Beijerinckia sp. 28-YEA-48: one gene and its partner. The protein of the gene in region 2 binds, or shares a complex with, the protein of the main gene of each other region. Links are inferred from orthologs where the notes say so. Each region holds a gene or a part of one and is shown on either strand. Other genes may lie near its edges. The genes, in order: ctaD and cyoA.

Region 1 (11,171 bases), 3.3 Mb from region 2 along the record:
CAACCACCAGCTCATCATTCCCGATGCGGACATGACGGTGAAAGTCACCGGCAACGCGTCCTGGGCCTGGACCTACTCCTATCCGAAGGATGAAGGCGGCGGTTTCGAGTTCCAGTCGCGCCTGCTCGATCAGGACACGCTCGCCCCCGGCAAGCTGCGCCTCCTCGACGTCGACAATGAAGCGGTCGTTCCGGTCAACAAGATCATCCGCATGCAGGTCACCGCTGATGTGGTCGGCATCATTCATTCGTTCGTCGTTCCCGCCTTCGGCGTGCGTATCGACGCGGTGCCCGGTCGTCTGAACGAGACCTGGTTCAAGGCCGAGAAGGAAGGCATCTACTACGGTCAGTGCTCCAAGCTCTGCGGCAAGGACCACGCCTATATGCCGATCGTGTTCCGCGTGGTCAGCGAAGAGGCTTACAAGACCTGGCTTGCCGAAGGTCAGAAGAAATTCGCAGAAGTTGAATCTCCGGTCCGCCTCGCGGCGGCCGTGGGTAACTGATCGCGCCACAGCTTGATGTAGTCGAAGGTTTTCAAGGAATACGAACATGGCAACTCACGCAGCCACCCACGACGACCATCATGACGATGCGCACCCGCTGCCGACAGGCTGGCGGCGCTGGTTGTATTCGACCAACCATAAAGACATCGGCACGCTCTATCTGATCTTCGCGATCTTCGCCGGCCTCATCGGTACGGCGCTGTCTATCGCCATGCGTGCCGAACTCGCGGGCACTGGCGTCCACATCTTCCCGTGGATTTCCAAGATGCTGACGGGCGACGGTTCGCTCGATCACGCCAAGCATCTCTACAACGTGTTCATCACCGGCCACGGCGTCATCATGATCTTCTTCATGGTCATGCCGGCGCTGATCGGCGGCTTCGGTAACTGGTTCGTGCCGCTGATGATCGGCGCGCCCGACATGGCCTTCCCGCGGATGAACAACATCTCGTTCTGGCTGCTGCCGGCGTCGTTCTCGCTGCTCCTGATCTCGATGTTCGTCGATGGTCCGCCGGGCATGCACGGTTTCGGCGGTGGCTGGGTGATGTATCCGCCGCTGTCGTCCAATGCTGGTCACCCCGGCCCGGCGATGGATTTCGTCATTCTGTCGCTGCATTTGGCTGGCGCGTCCTCGATCCTCGGCGCCATCAACTTCATCACCACCATCTTCAACATGCGCGCGCCGGGCATGACCCTGCACCGCATGCCGCTGTTTGCCTGGTCGGTGCTGATCACGGCCTTCCTGCTGGTTCTGTCCCTGCCGGTTCTCGCCGGTGGCATCACCATGCTGCTGACCGATCGTAACTTCGGCACCACCTTCTTCAATCCGGAAGGCGGCGGCGACCCGATCCTGTTCCAGCATCTGTTCTGGTTCTTCGGTCACCCGGAAGTGTACATCCTGATTCTGCCCGGCTTCGGCATCGTCAGCCACATCGTCTCGACCTTCTCGCGGAAGCCGATCTTCGGCTACCTCGGCATGGCCTATGCGATGGTCGCCATCGGCTTCGTCGGCTTCGTCGTGTGGGCTCACCACATGTACACGGTCGGCCTGTCGCTCAACACGCAGCGTTACTTCGTGTTCGCGACCATGGTCATCGCGGTTCCGACGGGCGTGAAGATCTTCTCGTGGATCGCCACCATGTGGGGCGGCTCCATCACCTTCCGTCTGCCGATGATCTGGGCGATCGGCTTCATCTTCCTGTTCACGGTCGGTGGCGTCACCGGCGTCGTGCTGGCCAATGCCGGTATCGACCGTCAGTTGCACGAAACCTATTATGTCGTCGCGCACTTCCACTACGTGCTGTCGCTGGGCGCCGTGTTCTCGATCTTCGCCGCGTTCTACTACTGGTTCCCGAAAATGTCGGGCTACATGTACAACGAGACGCTCGGCAAGATTCACTTCTGGATGATGTTCATCGGCGTCAACCTGACGTTCTTCCCGCAGCATTTCCTCGGCCTCGCCGGCATGCCGCGTCGTTACGTCGACTACCCGGATGCGTTCCTGCTGTGGAATGAGGTGTCGTCCTACGGCTCCTACATTTCCGGTCTGAGCGTGCTGCTGTTCCTCTACATCGTCTGGCAGACGTTCGCGCGTAAGATCCCCGCCGGTGCCAATCCGTGGGGCGAAGGCGCCACCACGCTGGAATGGACGCTGCCGTCGCCGCCGCCGTTCCATCAGTATGAGACGTTGCCGCGTATCACCGGCTCGGACCACTAATAAGTCGGCCCCCCTTGGGCCGACCTCCTTTAGGCAAAGCGCCATTGCGCGCAGCAGGTTGAGTAAATGAGTCTCGTCAGCGACCAGAACGGTTTCGATCCTGCGCTCGTGTCGCTGGCGGGCCCGGGCGACTATTTCGCGCTGCTCAAGCCGCGCGTCATGTCACTGGTCGTCTTCACGGCGCTCGCTGGCCTGCTGATCGCTCCGGTCAAGATCAATCCGGTGCTGGGCTTCACCGCGCTTCTCGCCATCGCCATCGGCGCTGGCGCCTCGGGCGCGTTGAACATGTGGTACGACGCCGATATCGACGCGGTGATGAGCCGCACGAAAACCCGGCCGATCCCCTCGGGCCGGGTGCAGCCGGGCGAAGCCCTGGCGTTCGGTCTCATCCTGTCGGCGTTCTCGGTCGTTCTGCTCGGCATCGCCACCAACTGGCTGGCGGCGAGCCTGCTCGCCTTCACCATCTTCTTTTATGCCGTCATCTATTCGATGTGGCTGAAGCGTTCGACGCCGCAGAACATCGTCATTGGCGGCGCCGCCGGTGCTTTTCCGCCGGTTGTCGCCTATGCGGCCGCCACGGGCAGCGTCAGCCTGTCGAGCGTTCTTCTCTTCGCCATCATCTTCATCTGGACGCCGCCGCATTTCTGGGCGTTGGCGCTGGTCAAGTCGAAGGATTACGCCGCCGCCGGCGTGCCGATGATGCCGAATGTCAAAGGGCCGGATCACACGCGGCTCGAAATTCTTCTCTACACGATTCTGCTGGCGCCGCTCGGCGTGTCGCCTTGGTTCTTCGGTTTCGCCTCGCCGGTCTATGGTGTTATCGCGGCGGTGGCGGGGCTCGCCATGCTGGCGCTCGCCGTGCGGGTCTGGCTTGTGCGCACCGGTGCCTCGGCCGATCGGGCCGCCATGCAGCTTTTCGGTTTCTCGATTCTCTATCTTTTCGTTCTCTTCGCCGTCGTCGTCGTCGAGAATTGTCTCGCCCGATGGGGATTCTGAGTGAGCGCCATGGTTGATCAACCCGCCCAGAACGACAATCCTCCCGGTATCCGGCTCACGCCTGAGCAGGAGAAGCGCCGCCGCGCGCGCAATCTGGCTTTGGGCCTGACCATCGGCTTCGTCGCCTTGCTGTTCTACGTCATCACCTGGGCCAAGCTTGGCGCGGGCGTGTTCGATCGGCCGTTGTAGGAAAAGCTATGAGCGAACTTCCGGACGACCCAAAGCAAAGCAAGACTCAGAGCAAGTCGCCGCAGGCGCGGGCGCATCGCCGCATTGCGATTGCCGTTACTGGCACCTCGTTGTTCATGCTCGGCATGTCGTTTGCCGCTGTGCCGCTCTATGAAATGTTCTGCAAGACCACCGGTTTCGGCGGTACCCCGATCATTGCCCAAGGGCCGGCAACAGGTCTTGGCGAACGCACGCTGACCGTGCGCTTTGACGCCAATGTCGGCGGTGGCATCCCGTGGACCTTCGAACCCGAGATCGGCCAGATGCGGCTGCGCACGGGCGAAACCGCGACGGTGTTCTACAAGGCGGTCAACCGCTCCGATAAGCCGGTGACGGGCATCGCCACTTACAATGTCGCGCCTGACCAGGTCGGCGGCTTCTTCAACAAGATCTCCTGCTTCTGCTTCACCGAACAGACACTCGGCCCCGGCGAGAGCATGGATATGCCCGTCGTGTTCTATCTCGATCCGGCGCTCGAAAAAGAAGAGACGATGAGACAGGTGCAGAGCCTGACCCTGTCGTACACGTTCATGCCCGTCCGCCAGAAGTCGCCCGTTGCGGCGGCGAAGGAAGCGGATAAGGCCAATCTCTAACAAGATCATCTAAGACCATCTACGACCCAACGAGGACGCTCATGGCTGACGGCCACGCCAAACCGAACCACGATTATCACCTCGTCGATCCGAGCCCATGGCCGCTGATCGGCTCGATCTCGGCTTTCCTGTCGGCGGTCGGCGCCATCATGTGGATGAAGGGCATGATGATGTTCGGCCTGAAGCTCGGGCCCTATATCGCGGGCGTCGGCTTTATCGGCATCCTCTACGTCATGGCCGCCTGGTGGGCCGACGTGACGCGCGAGGCGCAAGGCGGTTTCCATACCCGCGTCGTGCAGATTCATCATCGCTACGGCATGATCATGTTCATCGCCTCCGAGGTGATGTTCTTCGTGGCGTGGTTCTGGGCGTTCTTCGATGCCAGCCTGTTCCCGAACGAGGCGCATCAGGTGGCGCGCGCCGAATTCCTCGGCGGTGTCTGGCCGCCGAAGGGCATCGAAGTGTTCGATCCCTGGCATCTGCCGCTTCTTAACACGCTGATCCTGCTGACGTCGGGCACCACCGTCACCTGGGCGCATCACGCGTTGCTGCATGGCGATCGCGATGGTCTCAAGAAGGGCCTGTGGCTGACGGTCATCCTCGGCGCCATCTTCACCTGCGTGCAGGCGTATGAATATGCGCACGCGCCGTTTGGCTTCAAGGATTCGATCTACGGCGCCACCTTCTTCATGGCGACGGGCTTCCACGGGTTCCACGTGCTGGTCGGCACCATCTTCCTGCTGGTCTGCCTGTTCCGCACCTATGCCGGCCATTTTACACCGACACAGCATCTCGGCTTCGAATTCGCCGCCTGGTATTGGCACTTCGTCGACGTGGTGTGGCTGTTCCTGTTCTGCTGCATCTATGTCTGGGGCAATCACGGCGCCCCGATCGCCGGGCACTAAAGCCGGCGCTGACATAACAACAAGGGCGGCGCTGAGCCGCCCTTTCTGTTTCGGAGGTCGAGATGGATTTTGACGGGCACTATCCGCCGCAGTCGCCGTATTCGACCGGGCTCGCTGGGCGCTGCCCTCGCTGTGGGCAAGGTCGGCTGTTCACCAGCTTCATCAATCTGGCGCCGAAATGCGACGCCTGCGGGCTCGACTATAAATTCGCGGATTCCGGCGATGGTCCGGCGGTTTTCGTCACCTTGTTCGCGGGCTTTCTCGTGCTCGGCGCGGCACTGTGGACGGAACTGAATTACGAGCCGCCGTTCTGGGTTCATATGGTGATCTTCATGCCGCTGACGCTCATCGTCTGCCTCGGTCTGTTGCGACCGCTGAAGGGGCTGCTCGTCGCCCTGCAATATCGCAACAAGGCGGAACAGGGCCGTCTCGAGCCATGAGTGCTGACCGGGCGATGCGCGCCCGCTCGCTCCTGCTGCCGGCGGTATTCGCTCTGGCCGCTTTTGCGTTCCTGATGTCGCTGGGCTTCTGGCAATTGCAGCGGCTGGCTTGGAAGGAAGGGCTGCTCGCCCAGATCGCCGAACGTCTCAACGCGCCGCCGCAGCCTTTGCCGTCGTCTTGGTCTTCGCTGTCACAGGCTGCGGACGAATACCGGCACGTGACGGTGAAAGGTGTTTTCGATCACGACAAGGAAGCCTTTGTCTTTCGCACCGCAGGTTCCGGCCTGGGCGAAGCGGGCTTCTATGTATTGACGCCGCTAAGGCTTGAAAGCGGCGGCTCGATTCTCGTCAATCGCGGCTTCGTGCCGGAGCGTCTGCGCGATCCGGCGCAGCGTGTGGCCGATCAGGTGACAGGCAACGTCACTCTGTCGGGTGTGTTGCGCTGGCCGGAAGACCGCAACATGTTCACGCCATCAGACGATCCGGCGCAGCACACTTGGTACACGCGCGATCCGCCGGCCATCGCCAAGGCTTTGGGCTTGAACGACGCGGCGGTTTTTTCGCTCGATGCCGATCCGAATGCCCAGGGTGCGGTGTTGCGCGGCGGCGCCACCACCGTCAACATCCACAACGATCATCTGTCCTACGCGTTCACCTGGTTCGGCCTAGCGGTGACACTGCTGGTCATCTTTGCTCTGGTGGCCTGGCGCCGCCTGCGCGCCGGTTGATACAACGCAACTCTAACCCAGTATGCTGCGTTTGCGTTTGATCGCCCGCGAGGACTGTTTGCGGAAGGTGGCGACGACCTCGACATGGGGCGAGTGCCGAAACTGATCGACCGGCGTGACCGTGCCGAGCGTATAGCCGCCCTCGATCAGGATGCTCGCGTCGCGGGCGAAGGTCTGCGCATTGCACGACACCGCGACGATCACAGGCACGTCCGATTGCGCCAACGCCTTGGCCTGCGTTTCCGCGCCGGCCCGTGGCGGGTCGAAGACGACGGCGTCATAATCTTTCAGTTCCGCTACGGCGAGGGGACGTCGAAACAGATCGCGCGCCTGAGCCGTGATCGTCTTCAGGCCGGGCGTGTTATGCGCGGCGCGGCTCAGGGCATTGACCATGGCGGCGTCAGTGTCGACCGCGTGAACCCGCGCTATCTCGGCCAGGCGCAGGGTGAATGTGCCGACGCCAGCGAACAGATCGGCGACAAGGCTGCTCTTGCCGATCGCTTTGCGGACGAGGTCCGCCAGCACCGCTTCGCCCGCTTCCGTTGCTTGCAGAAAAGCCCCTGGCGGCGGGACCAGAATGGCCTGGCCCATGCGCAGGCGTGGCGGCCGGTTCTCGACAATCACTTCGCCATGATTCGACAACCGGGCAAGATTGATGTGCTGCGCCAGTTCGACCATCTGCTGGCGCAAAGGCGGGCTGAGTTTGCCGACGCCACGAATATCGACATCAAGCCCTTCCAGGCTTTCGGTCAACGATATGTCGAGCGGCTTGCCGGTTTGCGCCAGCAATTGCGCGATGCGCCGGGCGATATGGGCCGCGCCGTCCAGCGCCGGTGCCAGGATCGGGCAGGCCTCAATGTCGATGATGTCATGGGCGCGGGCGCGCATGAAGCCGACTTCGATTGTCGTGCGCTCCAGGGCATCGCGCCGGATGCGGGTATGAAACGTGACCCGCCGCCGCCCTGCACCATGGGCGTCGATGAGCGGCGCCACGGTCGCCTCGACGCGCTGATGCGTGAGGGCCGCGCTGACGAGATCTCGTTTCCACTGAGCATAGGGCGCCGGCGCAAGCGTCTGCACGGCGCAGCCGCCGCAGGCGGTGAAATAGGTGCAGAAGGCGGCGATCCGATCGGGGGACGGCTGGAGAATCTTGACCAGCTTGCCCTGGGTGCCGTCGAGTTCGGCTTCGATGACATCGCCGGGGACGGTGTAGGGAACGAAAACCGACGTATTATCATTGACGGCGATGCCTTCGCCGCGCTGTCCGAGGCGTTCGATGGTGAGAGTGCTGGCGCGAAACATGGGGTTGTCTAGCCTGTCCCGGGGCGCAAAGCGAATGGCTTAATCGCGCCGCGCGCCGAGCAGGAACTCCCGGTTGCCGTCGCCGCCTTCGATCGGCGAGGGCAGGAGGCCCAGGCAGCGCCAGCCGAGGCTTTCGACCAGCGTGCGGATTTTCGCGCACACGGCGTCATGCACCAGGGGATCGCGCACCACGCCTTTGTTGACCTTGCCCGGCCCAGCCTCGAATTGCGGTTTGACCAGCACCGCCAACTGCGCCCCCGGCGCTGCCAGCGCCAGAACCGGCGGCAGGACCAGGGCGAGGGAAATGAAGCTGACGTCGCAGACGATCAGATCTGGCGCTTCCACGACGCCGGCTTCCGAGACGAAATCGGCCGGCTTCAGCTGCCGGGCATCGGTGCCTTCGCGGGCCAAAACCCTGGGGTCGTGCTGCAAGCGGGCATGCAATTGGCCATGGCCGACATCAATGGCATGGACACGGGCGGCGCCGCGCGCCAGCAAAACCTCGGTAAAACCGCCGGTCGAGGCCCCAACATCGAGGCAAATGCGGCCTTTCGGGTCGATTCCGAAGCCATCCAGGGCCGCCACCAGCTTCAGCCCGCCGCGCGATACCCAGGGATGGGGAGCGCTGGCGCGGATTTCGACGTCCTCAGGCAGTTCTTCCGAGGGCCGGCGCACCTGTTTGCCGTTGGCGAAGACCAGCCCGGCTTCGATCGCGGCCCGTGCCCGCGCCCGGCTTTCGAAATGGCCGTTCTCGACCAGGACAACATCGGCGCGGCGTCGCGACATAGTGAATTCCCCAAATCGGCGGTGCTCAAATCGGACCACTTGCCCGCCGATCGGCAGGTTTATATGTCATTCCCTATGGCTTCCGACACGAAAACCGAAGGCGAAACGGCCGATTCCGGCGCAAAAGCGCCTGCGCCCAATTCCAAGACCGTGGCCGCCGGGGCGCGCCTGCGCCGCCAGGCCCAGGCGCTGCGGGACAATCTGAAGCGCCGCAAGGACCAGTCCCGCAGTCGCAAGTCGGGGGGCGAGACCAGTGAAGACCGGGAAGATCCGTGATTGGGGCCTCGATCTGGCCGGAATCATGTTAGAAAGGGGGCAACCAGCGTCCGTGGCGGCGCCACCTATTGAGAGTGCAGATGGACCGGATTCGAATCGTCGGCGGGCAGAAACTTAACGGCTCAATTCCAATTTCGGGGGCAAAGAACGCGGCACTGCCGCTGATGATCGCCTCTCTGTTGACCAAGGAAACCCTGGTTCTGGAGAACGTGCCGCGTCTGGCCGACGTGCGCATGTTGATCCGCATCCTCGGCAACCATGGCGTCGATCACATGATCGATGGCAAGCGCAACGGCGACAGCGCCAATGCCGGCCAGACCATCCGCTTCACCGCAGGCGATATCGTCGACACCGTCGCCCCCTATGAACTGGTCTCACGCATGCGCGCCAGCTTCTGGGTGCTGGCGCCGCTTGTGGCGCGCATGGGCGAAGCGCGGGTGTCGCTTCCGGGCGGTTGCGCCATCGGCACGCGCCCGGTCGATTTCTTGCTGCTGGCCATGGAAAAGCTTGGCGCGCAGATCGATATCGACAGTGGCTACGTGGTCGCCAAGGCGCCGAAAGGCCTGCGCGGGGGCGAAATTCATTTCCCCAAAGTCACGGTCGGCGGCACCCATACGGCGCTGATGGGCGCTGTGTTGGCGCACGGCGACTCGCTGATCCGCAATGCCGCCAGCGAGCCGGAAGTGACCGATCTCGCCAATTGCCTTGTCAAAATGGGTGCGCGCATCAAGGGCATCGGCACGTCCGAGCTGGAAGTTTCCGGTGTTGGTTCGCTCAGCGGCGCCCAGCATGCGGTTTTGCCCGATCGCATCGAGGCTGGCACCTTCGCCATGGCGGTGGCGATGGCCGGTGGCGATGTCTTCCTCGAAAACGTCCGGCCTGATCTACTGCAATCGGCGCTCGATCACTTGTCGCAAGCGGGCGCCACCGTCACCTCGAACAATCATGGCATCCGCATTCAGCGCAATGGCGCGGGCATCGCGCCGGTCGATGTGACCACCGATCCGTTCCCCGGCTTCCCGACCGATCTGCAGGCCCAGTTCATGGCCTTGATGACCCGCTCCTCGGGCACGTCGCGGGTCACCGAGACGATTTTCGAGAACCGTTTCATGCACGTGCAGGAACTGGCCCGGCTTGGCGCCAAAATCCGGCTTGATGGCGATACGGCAATTGTCGAGGGCGTGCCGAAGCTGAAGGGGGCGCCGGTGATGGCGACGGACCTGCGCGCCTCGGTGTCTCTTGTCATCGGCGCGTTGGCGGCGGAAGGTGAGACGACGGTCCATCGCGTCTACCATCTTGATCGCGGCTTCGAGCGGCTTGAGCATAAGCTGGCAGGCTGCGGCGCGATGATCGAACGCGTGAGCGATCCGGGCTAGATCGCCCAACGTGACGGGCCAACTAGACGGCCCAACACATAAGCCTATGATATGAACCCATGAACGCGCCGACGAAAACATTCTCCGAACCGCTCCGCCTGTTCGCTCTCGACGGCGAGGACGTGGAAGTGTTGTCGGCCGCCATGCAGGACGCCATCTTCCGCGTCGCCGACATGACCTATCTGCCGGCGCAGCGCCGTTTCGCGCTGGTCGGCTGTCGGTTCGACTGGTTGGCGGCGGCGGCGGGCAAGCCGGAACGCACACGCGCGGGCTTGCATTTCGACAGCGTGCAGAAGGCGGCCCTGTCCGGCTTCGATCAGCATAACCGTGAGACGACGCTCAATCTGCTGGGGATCACCTTCGCCGAAGACGAAGCGCCTGGCGGCATTGTCGACCTCGTGTTCTCCGGCGGTGCGGCGGTGCGTTTGCATGTCGAATGTATCGATGCGCAACTGCGCGATCTTGGTGGGCGCTGGCCGGCGCGCGCCGTGCCCGGGCACCCGCTCGGCGAAACCGATAAATAATTTTCAAGGTTGAGCGCGCCGGAAACGCGCGCGACGAGGAGTTGTGTATGCCTGTGCGGCTGGATATGCGCGATGCTGGGTTCGAGCACGAATTCACAGCGCTGCTTGCCATGAAGCGTGAAGTGTCCGAGGACGTCGACAATGCGGCGCGCGCCATCATTGAGGATGTGGTGGCCCGCGGCGATGCGGCACTGGTGGACCTGTCGCTGAAGTTCGATCGTGTCGATGTGGCCGCTCTTGGCTTGCGCATCTCGCGCCCGGAAATCGAAGCCGCGATTGCCGCTTGCGACAAGACGGCGTTGGAAGCCTTGCACTTCGCCCATCGCCGCATTCTCAGCTTTCATCAGCGGCAACGGCCAAGCGATGTGCATTTCAGCGACGAGGAAGGCGTTGAGCTCGGCTGGCGCTGGAGCGCGGTGGAAGCGGTTGGCCTCTATGTGCCCGGTGGCACGGCGAGCTATCCCTCATCCGTGCTGATGAATGCCGTGCCGGCCAAGGTTGCCGGCGTGCCGCGCATCGTCATGGTGGTGCCGACGCCAGATGGCATCATCAATCCTTTGGTGCTCGCGGCCGCTGATATCGCCGGTGTCGATGAAATCTATCGAGTCGGCGGCGCCCAAGCCATTGCCGCGCTTGCCTATGGCACGCAGACCATTGCGCCGGTGGCGAAGATCGTCGGTCCCGGCAATGCCTTCGTTGCCGCCGCCAAGCGCCGCGTCTTTGGCAAGGTCGGCATCGACATGATCGCTGGTCCGTCGGAAGTTCTTATCCTGGCTGATCGCACCGCTAATCCCGATT
Region 2 (11,110 bases):
TGATCCATGTGCCGAAGGAGCGCCCGCCCAATCCCCATTCATCGATCCGCGCCAGCGTCGCGGGCCGGCGCCAGCGCGCCGCGATGAATCCCATCACCGTGACCAGCACGAAGAAGAAGGTGAAGACCGCAAGTGCGGTGGTGTCGACTTCAGTCGTCATGGGGCATGCTCCTATAGACGATCCACGTCAGGAGCGCCGAGAGCGGAACCCAGGCCAGTTGGTACCAATAGAAAAATGGAAAGCCGAACAACACCGGATCGTGCCTGTTATAGAAAGGCACCCACAACAGTCCGATGTAAGGAAGAATAAGCAGCCAGCGGACAGACCCGTTTGGCATCGCGACCTCCCGAATAAGCGGCGACCGTTTCACGCGACCCAGCGGAACAATCGCCAGCTGATAATTCAAACGCGCTAACGCAATTGTTGCGTCCCATCACGACATCAATGACAATATTCTGCTCCTGTTCGCTGGCTCCCGCAAAGGCGCAAAGAGAAGACGAGCCATGCTACCAGCGCAATGATCGTTCCCGTCTAAACCACCTCGGATTGTTCAGCCGGAGGAAGCATTTGCGGCCAGTCAGCGGGCGGTGCCATCCAAGCGCAAACGAAGATGGTGCCCTCCGCTCGCTGTGAGTTCTCCCCCAATCTTTCGAGGACCGTTCGTAGTGTTGCTCCAATCCCGTGATAGCTCCTCCGGCTTCGGGCCGCGGGCAGCCGGGAGAATGATCGTGTTGAGACCTGTTTCGCTTTTTCTCCTCATCCCCCTCGCCCTCTGGCCAGCGCTGGCGAGTGCTCGGGGAGGCGGCCATATGGGCGGTGGCTTTGGCGGAGGCGGCGGGTTCCACAGCGGGATCCATGGCGTCCATGGTCCACATGGCCTGCACGTTCCCGGTGAACGGCGCGCGAACCGTTCCGATATCGCCATCAGCACCTATGCTGCGGTCGAGATGACGTCGACGACAGACGCAACCCTCGTCCCTGCCCTAACCACCAAGCTGACCGAGAGCCTGCCAGCTTTCAATGGCCGGCTTGTCTCCCACGACACCAGCCCCAGCGCCATAGACGGCGTGCCACCGACAACGTTCTTTTTGGTCGCCTTCAATACGACCCAGGAAGCCGATGGCTGGAGGGTTTCTCAGCCGTTCAAGAATTTCGAAACCGATGCGCAAAAGGCCGGCGTTCGCATCTTCACCGTCAATGCCCTGCCAGTCATGCAGCAGCCCGAACCCCACAGCGCCAGCCGCGACGAAGAAGAGCGCTCCTATCAGAAGCTGATCAATGGTGGCAACCAGACCCTCAAAAAGATCCAGGACATTTGCCGCGGTTGCTAGGGCAAATCCCGTTTCGAAAGAAATGCGATTTTGCCTGGCTCCTCGCTTCAACCCGTCTTAGTCGTATTTCACTGAGCTTACAGCCCCGGCTGCATGCGCATATCCATGAGATTGCCCGGCACCATCATGTTGGCGTTGAGGTGATACATGATCCACAGGGATCCAGCGATGACGATGCCGACAATGAGAACGCCGAAGGCGAGCGCGATGACATTGTTGGTGTTGTCGGGGCCGGTCGTGATGTGCAGGAAGAACGCCAGATGCACGCCCATCTGGCCGATGGCGAGCGCCGCCAGCGCCATCGGCACGCCAGGCGTGTAAATAAAGCTCGTTCCGCTCGCGACCCAGAATGAACCGGCCGTCAGGGCAGCCGCCAAGACGAAGCCGATCAGATAATTGCGGACGGCGCCCGCGATATCGTGATGGTCGCCTTCCTGATCGCCAGGCGCGGTATCCGTGTGCCAATCGGTGTGGTTGTGATGATGGTTGCTCATGGGCTTGTTCCCAGAAGATAGACATTGGTGAAAATGCCAACCCAGATGATATCGAGCGCGTGCCAGAACAAAGCAAAGCTCAGCCCGCGCCGCATGATGTCGGGCCTAAAACCCTTGGCCCAGAACTGCGCCATCATCGTCCCCAGCCACAACAAGCCCACCGTCACATGGGCGCCGTGCAGCCCGACGAGCGCGAAGAACGACGACAGGAACGCACTGCTGCTGGGCCCGTGGCCTGCCGCCAGCATATGGGCGAATTCGCGCAGTTCGAGATAGAGGAAGCCGGCGCCCAGCAAGCCGGTGATCAGATAGAAGATCTGTGTCCAAAGCATATTGCGGACGTTGCTGGCGATCGTCGCCATGCCGCAGGCAAAACTCGACAGCAAGAGGAAGGCTGTTTCGAGCGCCACCGTGTTCAGATCAAACAGATCCTGGGGGCCAGGCCCTCCAGCGGTCGCGTGCGACAGGACGGCATAGGCCGCATAGAATCCCGAGAACATGACGAAATCGGAGAGCAGAAAGATCCAGAAGCCATAGGCACTGATGATCCGCTTGGAGGCCGGCCCCTTGAACTCCTCGTTGGCCCCCGGCCACAGGCCCAGTTGATTGGGATCGTGGTCGATCTCGCGCGCAGGCGCGATGGCGGTAATGCCCGGTTCACGGCCTTCGACCAAAGCAATGCGCGCCTGACGCCGCTCATGATCGATCCGAGCCACCTCCGCGGCCGGCAGTTCATATTCGGAACGGTCGCGCCAGGCGAAGACGACAAAGACGGCAAAAGCTCCGAAAAGACCTGCCAGAACCATCCACCAGATGTGCCAGATAAAAGCGAAGCCCGTCACGACAGCGAAGAATGACGCCACAAAGCCCGTCGGACTGTTGCGCGGCAATTCGATATCCGCGTAATCAGGCAGATCGGTCAGCTGATGCTGCGCAAGCGCGATCTGCTTGATCCCCCAATAGGCCTCTTCCCCAAACACATTGGGCAGCACCGCGAAATTATAGGCCGGCGGCGGCGAAGCCGTGATCCATTCCAGGGTTCGCCCGTCCCAAGGATCGCCGGTGGTGTCGCGCAAGGCGGCGCGATGCTTGATCGAGTAAACGAGCTGGCCGATCTGACAGAGAATCCCACACAGAATGAGCCCGGCGCCGCCGGCGGCCACAAGCAGCCATGGCTGCCAACCCGCAACATCATAACTCTGCATGCGTCGCGTCATGCCTTGGAGACCGAGAACATAAAGCGGCATGAAAGCTACGTAGAAGCCAACGACCCAGAACCAGAAGGCCGCCTTCCCCCATCGTTCATCGAGCTTGAAACCGAACGCCTTCGGAAACCAATAGCTGTAGCCGGCGAAACAGCCAAACAGCAGTCCACCGATCAGCACATTGTGGAAATGCGCGACGAGAAACAGCGAATTGTGCAGGACAAAATCGGCGGGCGGGATCGCCATCAGCACGCCGGTCATGCCCCCGATCGTGAACGTCACCATGAAGGCAATCGTCCACAGCAGCGGCGTGTAGAAGCGAATCCGGCCGCCCCACATCGTGAACAGCCAATTGAAAATCTTCACGCCGGTGGGCACGGCGATGATCATCGTCGCGACACCAAAGAAGCCGTTGACATCGGCCCCTGCCCCCATGGTGAAAAAGTGATGCAGCCACACCATGAAGGAGAGCACGCAGATCGCCATCGTCGCCGCGATCATCGAGCGGTAGCCGAACAAGGGCTTGCCGGAGAAAGTCGAGACCACTTCGGAAAAGACGCCGAAGGCGGGCAGGATCAGAATGTAGACTTCCGGATGTCCCCAGGCCCAGATGAGATTGATATACATCATCGGATTGCCACCCGCTTCCACCGTGAAGAAGTGGAAGCCGAGATAGCGATCCAGCAGCAGCATGCCGAGCGTCGCCGTCAAAATCGGGAATGCGGCAACGATGAGTAGGCTGGCGGCGAGCGCCGTCCAGCAAAAGATCGGCATATGCGTCAGTGTCATGCCTGGCGCACGCACCTTCAGAATCGTGGTGACGAAATTGATCCCGGTCAGAAGCGTTCCGACGCCTGATATTTGGATGGCCCACAGATAATAGTCGACCCCGACACCTGGCGAGAATTGCAGCTCCGACAGCGGCGGATAAACCAGCCAGCCGGTCTGCGCGAATTCGCCGATCAAAAGCGACATGTTGACGAGCAGCGCCGCCGACGCGGTCAACCAGAAGCTCACCGAATTGAAGGTGGGAAACGCCACGTCGCGAACGCCGAGCTGCAAGGGAACGGCGAAGTTCATCAGCCCAATGACGAATGGCATCGCCACCAGAAAGATCATGATCGTCCCATGGGCCGAAAAGATCTGATTAAAGTGATCGGCCGGCAGATAGCCTTGCGAAGCATAGGCCATGGCCTGCTGCGAGCGCATCATCAGCGCGTCGATGAACCCGCGCAGCAGCATGATCAGCGCCAGCAGGCAGTACATGACGCCGATCCGTTTGTGATCGACCGAGGTGATCCACTCGTGCCACAGATAGGGCCAATAGCCTTTGACGGTGATCCATCCGAGCACGGCGACAATGCCAACGACCACCGCGAGGGAAGCGATCAACGGGATCGGCTGATCGAGCGGAACGGACGACCAACTCAGCTTGCCGAGCATTACGGCTTCCTTTCCATCCGTCGGGAGGCACCATGCTCCATGCCGCTCCCAGCAGCTGACGAGGATCCACTGGACGCGGTCCCAGAGACGATCTTGTCGAACAAGCCCGGCTCGACAGAGCTGAATATGCTGGGCGCAACGTTCTTGCTGGGCTTCACCAGATCGGCATAGGCGGCTTGATCGAGATGCGGCCCCGTCGCCTTCGTGCTGGAGATCCAAGCCGCGTAATCAGCGGGCGCCATGGCACGCGTCTCGAACCGCATGCCGGAAAAGCCCTCGCCGCTGAACTGAGCCGAGAGACCTTCGAAGGTTCCGGCACGATCGGCCTGCAGGTGGAGCTGCGACGTCATGCCCGCCATCGTGTAGATCTGGCTGCCGAGCTGCGGCACGAAGAAACTGTTCATCACACCCGAAGACGTCAGGCGGAAATGAACCGGCCTGCCGACAGGAATGACCAGCTGATTGACGGTGGCAATGCCATCGTCTGGATAGATGAAGAGCCATTTCCAATCGAGCGACACCACTTCGATCTCGACAGGCTTATCCTTGCTCGGCAGCGGACGATACGGATCGAGAGCTTGAGATCCGAACCAGGCGATGCCGCCAAGAAAGATGACGACCAAGGCCGGGATCGCCCAGACGATCAATTCCAACGTCCCGGAGAAGGCCCAGTAAGGACGGTATTGGGCTCGGGTATTGGAAGCGCGAAACCACCAGGCGAAGGCCAGCGTCGCTACGATTGTCGGCACGACAATGACCAGCATGATTGCGAGCGCATTGAACAGGATCAGCTTTTCGGCGGCCCCGACTGGTCCCTGCGGATCAAGCACGCCGCTACACCCCGCCAGGGGTAAAGCAAGAGCTCCTATCGCGATGCGCGCTGATCTTGCGAGCAATGGCATATCCTCAAGGAAGCAGGATACCAGCCTATTCAACCCCTGAGGGCTTCGCAATGAATTTACGGACGTAATAATACTATCGTTATACGATTTTTATGATCCAATCCCGTATGACCGCACAAGAAACAAAAAGCCCCAGACCTCTCGGTCCGGGGCTTCGTCGTTTCAATCCAGCCGATGTTTAGCGGATCGGCGGCAGCAGATCGTCGTCGGCCGCGTTGGCATTGTTGATCGGGGCGCTCTGCGCCACAGCGCCACCACCGAAACCGTCGCGGCGATAGATGTCATCGCGGAACTGGATGAGATTCTCGTTCGCCCAGGCGGTGATATAAACCCAATAGACATTGACCGCCGGCGTCAGGCGCACGTCGATGCGCTGGCCGGACCGGATGGCCTCGTCGATCTTGGGACGATCCCAGCCGGGGTTGTCCTTGAGCAGCCAGGCGACATAGTCGCGCACGTTCTGCACGCGCACGCAGCCCGAGGAGACGAAGCGATAGTCGTCGCCGAAAATGCCCTTGGCCGGCGTGTCGTGCATATAGACGCCATGCGGATTGGCGATGTCGATGCGCACGAAGCCGAGCGAGTTGATCTCGCCGCCCGGATCTTGGCGGAACATATAGTTCGTCGCTTCGTTGGAGTTCCAGTTCACCTGCGAGGGCTGCAATTCCTGGCCCTGGCGGGTGAAGATGCGGATCTTGTTCTCGGTGAGATAGTTCGCATCCTGCTGCATCTTGGGGATCAAATCCTTGCGGATGATCGAGGCAGGAACCGTCCAGAATGGGTTGAAGTTCACCGACAGCGCGCGCGCCTGCATGACGGGCGACTGGCGATCGATCTTGCCGACGCCGGCCTGGTGATGGGTGGCGATCTGGCCGTTCTCCACCGTCTCGACGGCGGCGGCGGGAATGTTGAGCATAACGTAGCGGTTGCCGAGGTTCCCGGAAAAGGCACGCAAGCGCACCAGATTGGTCTCGAGCTGGCGGATGCGGGTCTGGATCGGCACGTTCATCTCGGTGAACGTCTGCTTGGCGACAATGCCGGTCTGGCCGATGCCATGACGAGCCTGGAAACGGCGCACGCCGGCCTCGACATAGGAATCGAACACCGGAGAATCGCCGGCCTGCTGGTCAAGGTCGCCGGTGATGATCAGGCGCTGGCGCAAGGACACCACGGCCGGGCCGCGCGAGCCGATCTTGAGGGTGGCGTTGGACGGCACCGTCTGCCAGCCGCCGCGACCGGCGAGCGCTTGATATTGCGCGATCGCCTGCTCGGTGCCCGAAATGGTCTGCTGCGACAGGAGCGGCGTTTCGGAACGCGGCACGCGCAGGCGCGCGTCGCCGTCGAATTTCTGCTGCCATTCGGCCTGGCCGCTGTCGAAGTCATCGGCCGCAAAGGCGGAGGCCAAGGGAAGCCCCAACGCCGCGCCGGTGAAGCCCAAAGTGAAGGCGCGCCGCGAAATTGATTTCATATTGTCACCCAAAGCCTTGCTCCAGAAATCTGAATCACCGCTATAAAAAACGCTCGCGAAAAGCGGGCGCGGATTACACGGGAACTGAACCTCGTATTGGTACGGCGCCGTGCGCCCCGCGCTCGAGCGATTGCAAAATCCGCCGCGAGCAACAGTGATGTACCGTTATATGCTTAAAAAGGAACGAACAGTCGGGCCAAATTAGGGCGACTGCGGCGTAAATGGGCAACACAAGCTTGTGAAAGACCGTTAAAGATCAAGGGTGTGACCAAGGTCACACAGTGGGATGCGCGGCGCAAGGCGTTGAGCGGTCAGTTTTACCTGACCAATCAGGCGGCTTCCGACACTGGGTTGGTGCCCGAGGGACCGCCCCGGCGGCGCAGCAGCAGCGACGTCTCGGCCAGAAGCTGGCCGTCATCGAGGCGGGCGCGGGCGCGCATATGTTTGAAGAGATCGTCCATGACGCCGGCGAGCCGGGCGTCCCCCTGCCCTTCGGCGAGACGGGTAGCAGCGGTGCGGACGGCTTCCGCTTCCACCGCGAAATTTTCCTCAGCCTGAGTGAGACGCTGCGACAAATGCACCAAACGGGCAATGCGGTCGTTCATATGAGCCTCCGCCTCTCCGTGACGCGTTTTGCCGGTCTTAAGTCATGGCTCTAGGTGGCCCGCCCGGCATTTCCCGTTACTCAACGCACAACACCAACTTTCGTTGCAGCGAGTATCGTCGAAAAAGTTGGAAATCTGATGACAGTCGCCAGCAGCTTTGGATTCAAATAAGCGCGAAAACCCGCATGAAAATGCGGGTTTAACGCGAACCGCTCATATCAGGCAGCCTGTGCATGATCGCGAATTTTCTCGGCCCGCAAAATGAAGGCGGCCTCGGCCAACGCCTGCCCCTCTTCCATCTTGCCCTGGGCGCAGAGCCGGCGCACCAATACGTCCACCTTGACGGCCAACCACACATCGCACCGCTCACGCGCCAGTTTTTCAGCCGCGTCGCGCGCAACGCCGGCATATTTGCGGTCTTCACCGCCAGCCTGCCAAAGCTGGTCGGCGATCCGATTGAGATCGTCGCAACGGGTCATCTTCATCGCACTCCCTTTTCTTGAGGGAGAGACAGAACACGGCACAAGGGCGAAAAGATGTGCCGATTGGCACATAACAAGGAAATCGGCCGAAAAATTCGCCACGAATAGGCCGCTCTCCGCCCTCAATGCCGGACGGGCGCAACCGCCGGATCCGGCAAGCCGAGCGTGCGCCCCGGATAGCCGGCGGCGTCGAAATAGCGGGTCGCGCCGAGCACCTGCATCACCACCTTGGTGATCTGCCCGTGCGCATCCGGCGCCGAGACCTGCACGGTCGACTGCCATTTCGGCATGGCGCCATTCGGCATCGCCTCGATGGTGACGCGGCCGACGAGCTTGCCGACATCCTTGATGTGCAGCCCCAGGATGCGCGCCATGGTCTTGCCGATGTCGGCATTGCTCACCGGCGCCGGATCGACGAAGGCCTGGCGGAAGTCCGGCCCGAGCGCGCCGCCAATGATCGCCGTATCGGCGCGGCTGAAACTGCCGTGCATGCCCTGCCCCTGCTGCAACACCGTGTCGGCCACTTCGACGCCGCAGGCCAGCGGATCGGCGCAGCCCGTCGAGAAGCTGCGGAAGTTGACGACGATCGCCGGCATCGGCGTCACGGCCGAACCCTTCAGATCGATGGCCGAGATCGGCAGCGTGCCGGGAATAGGCCCGAGATCGTCGGAGACGAACAGGCCGCTAACATAATCCTGAGCCGAAAGGATATCGACAACCTTGCGCGCCAGGTTGCGATCGCCCTCGGGGATATAGACCAAATCTGATCCGCCATTGGCGGCGATGACGACCTTGGAGTGATCCTGGTCACCGCCGATCAAAGCATTGCCCTTCGAGGGATGGGCGCCTGCGACAATCGCCGCATATTTGGCATCGGGATCGAGCATCGGCATGTCGAGACCATGGGCCAGATCAATCGCCACGAAGCCCAGCGGCAGGAAGCGCTGGAACACATCCTTATAGCCCTGCGTCGCCGCATAGCTCGTCGCGCTCTCCTTCGAGATCGTTGAGAAACCATGGTCCGCGGTGATGATCACGTCAGTCGTTTCATCAAGGCCGAGCGTCTTCAGCGTCGCCAGCAGTTCGGCCAGATCGTGATCGGCATTGCGGATGGCGGCAAGCGAAGTCGGGCCGTTGATGCCAGGAACCAGCCGGTTCAGGCTGTCGCCCTGATTGTGCTGGGTGCCGTCGGGATCGCGTGACCAGAACACCATCATGAACGGCTTGGCCCGCGCCTTGAACAGCGGCAGCACGGCTTTGGTCGCTGCGTTGAGGAAATAATCCTGCTGGGTGACATTGGCCTGCAAGGTGCCGGGCTTGAGCATATCGCCGGCCTGACCGTTGTCGCCACGCCCCGGCGCTTCCAGGCCAAGACCGGCGGACTTCAGCCGCTGCTGCACATCCTCGCTCAAGGGCACGCCGCCGGCGCGTCCGGTCATGTCGTCGATGGTGAGCGTCTGCGCGCCCGTGCGTTCGGTATGATCGAAGATCAGGGCCGGCCCAAGCTTGCCGATCGTCGCCGTGCTGATGCCGGCAAGCCGCGCCGCCTTCATCACCGTTTCCTGATTGAGATAGTCGCCAGCGAAATGCTCATCGACATCGGCCAGCACCGGATCACTTTCCAGAAACGGCGTCAGGCTGTTACCGGCGCCCGGCACCTGAAAGCCGGCATTGATCGTATTGCTGAAATCGCCGGTGTCGCCGAGCTTATGGCCTGTCGCCATGGCCGAGGCATTGGCGGTGGTGAAGGTCGGAAACATCGAATGGGTGTTGGTGAAATGCACGCCCTGTTTCCACAGCGCCGTGATCGCCGGAGCCGTCTGCGCATTGACCATCCCCGGCCGCAAACCATCGGCGACGAAGAGCAAAACATTGTGCGGGCGAGCGGCGGCTATGGCTGGTTCGGCCAAAGCTGGTTCGGCCAAGGCGCAAAGCGCGCCTAGCGCTCCCAGAACAAGAACAGAGCGACGCATGGCAGTCTCCAGCTGGAACAGAGCTGTTCTCGGCCTATGCGCCCTCTGTGACAGTTTTATTGCAGAGCCGAGGCCAATGTCCGCTTAGAGCGACAGCGTCAGTTTGCCGCCACGCGCACGTGAGCAACATGTCATCATACGATGGTTCTCCGTCCGCTCGGCGCGCGTCAATACCATGTCGCGATGGTCGATCTCGCCATCGATGACGCCGACCTCGCAGGAACCGCACAGACCTTCCTCGCAATCGCAGGCGACATCGACGCCTGCCGCATGCAAAGCCCGCAGCAAGGTCTGATCCCGCGCGACATGAAGCGTGCGGCCGGAGTCACGCAATTCAACCTCGAACGCCATTTCCTTCGACGGATCGAGCAGCAGGCCCGAGCCGCTGAAATGTTCCACATGCAGGCGACCGTCAGGCCAGCCCGCCGTCAGGTCCTCGATCTCGCTGAGCAGACGCTCCGGCCCGCAGGCATAGACCTGCCAGCCCTGAGCCAGCTCGTTCACCAGGGCCGCAAGCGCCAGCCGACGCCCATCGGCCTTGCAATGCACGTGCAGGCAAGCGCCATGGTCACGCACGACCCGCTCGATCAAAGGCATCTCGCCGCGCGAGCGCCCGGCATAATGCAGTTCATAGGGCTTGCCGAGCGCCTTCAGGCGATCGGCCATGGCGATGATCGGCGTGATGCCGATGCCCGCCGCGATCAGCACATAGCCATCCGCCGCTTCATCAAGGCGGAAACGGTTCGATGGCCCACGTGTGCGCAGGATCATGCCTTCCGTGACCTGCCCGTGGATGAACCTGGACCCACCGCGTCCGTTGTCCTCGCGCAGGACGGCGATTTCATAGGTCGATGACGCCGGATCGCCGCACAGGGAATATTGGCGGTCGAAGCCATCGACGAGCACGTCGATATGCGAACCCGCGGTCCAGTTCGGCAGGCGGCGGCTATGCGGATCTTCCAGAACCAGCCGCACGACCTGATCCGTCTCGCGATGGATGTGCTTGACCCGCAGCGGACGGGCGATCTCGCGCTTCGACGGCGCGCCGATCTTGAAATCCTGATGCCTGTCGAGCAGCGCTAGATCGCGTCGTTCTGGATTTTGCGTGGGATCCCACTTCACCCATAAATGTTTTGGGCCACGGAAAGACGTGTTCGGCAGAAATTCGAACGTCTGCGGCTCCAGTTGCATATGCGGCAACCGCTT

The links.
Region 1: the proteins of cyoA (region 2) and ctaD are in contact, whole or in part, in a solved structure (PDB 7CUB), measured with the Escherichia coli proteins. The link is inferred for Beijerinckia sp. 28-YEA-48 from one-to-one orthologs.

Annotation. Positions count from the first base shown.
Region 1 is NZ_FNSI01000001.1:4,289,392-4,300,562, reverse strand. What follows is about bases 1-2,883. They hold ctaD (cytochrome c oxidase subunit I), read left to right. Parts: upstream 1-548; coding sequence 549-2,219; downstream 2,220-2,883. Other genes in these bases: BLW50_RS20160 (heme o synthase), read left to right, coding at 2,286-2,883; coxB (cytochrome c oxidase subunit II), read left to right, coding at 1-502. Also shown: more of BLW50_RS20160, read left to right, coding at 2,884-3,215; BLW50_RS20155 (hypothetical protein), read left to right, coding at 3,225-3,404; BLW50_RS20150 (cytochrome c oxidase assembly protein), read left to right, coding at 3,413-4,036; BLW50_RS20145 (cytochrome c oxidase subunit 3), read left to right, coding at 4,078-4,941; BLW50_RS20140 (DUF983 domain-containing protein), read left to right, coding at 5,004-5,381; BLW50_RS20135 (SURF1 family protein), read left to right, coding at 5,378-6,109; BLW50_RS20130 (class I SAM-dependent RNA methyltransferase), read right to left, coding at 6,122-7,411; BLW50_RS20125 (TlyA family RNA methyltransferase), read right to left, coding at 7,451-8,197; BLW50_RS20120 (hypothetical protein), read left to right, coding at 8,261-8,473; murA (UDP-N-acetylglucosamine 1-carboxyvinyltransferase), read left to right, coding at 8,554-9,849; BLW50_RS20110 (DUF2948 family protein), read left to right, coding at 9,909-10,373; hisD (histidinol dehydrogenase), read left to right, coding at 10,421-11,171. UniProt on the Escherichia coli protein: Cytochrome bo(3) ubiquinol oxidase is the terminal enzyme in the aerobic respiratory chain of E.coli that predominates when cells are grown at high aeration.
Region 2 is NZ_FNSI01000001.1:995,621-1,006,730, reverse strand. What follows is about bases 3,423-6,244. They hold cyoA (ubiquinol oxidase subunit II), read right to left. Parts: upstream 5,371-6,244; coding sequence 4,474-5,370; downstream 3,423-4,473. Other genes in these bases: BLW50_RS04750 (L,D-transpeptidase family protein), read right to left, coding at 5,555-6,244. In the rest of the region: BLW50_RS04780 (monocarboxylate uptake permease MctP), read right to left, coding at 1-160; BLW50_RS04775 (DUF3311 domain-containing protein), read right to left, coding at 150-338; BLW50_RS04770 (hypothetical protein), read left to right, coding at 730-1,332; cyoD (cytochrome o ubiquinol oxidase subunit IV), read right to left, coding at 1,410-1,826; more of BLW50_RS04750, read right to left, coding at 6,245-6,844; BLW50_RS04745 (hypothetical protein), read right to left, coding at 7,174-7,449; BLW50_RS04740 (hypothetical protein), read right to left, coding at 7,668-7,934; BLW50_RS04735 (alkaline phosphatase family protein), read right to left, coding at 8,054-9,904; BLW50_RS04730 (cytochrome P450/oxidoreductase), read right to left, coding at 9,989-11,110. UniProt on the Escherichia coli protein: Cytochrome bo(3) ubiquinol terminal oxidase is the component of the aerobic respiratory chain of E.coli that predominates when cells are grown at high aeration.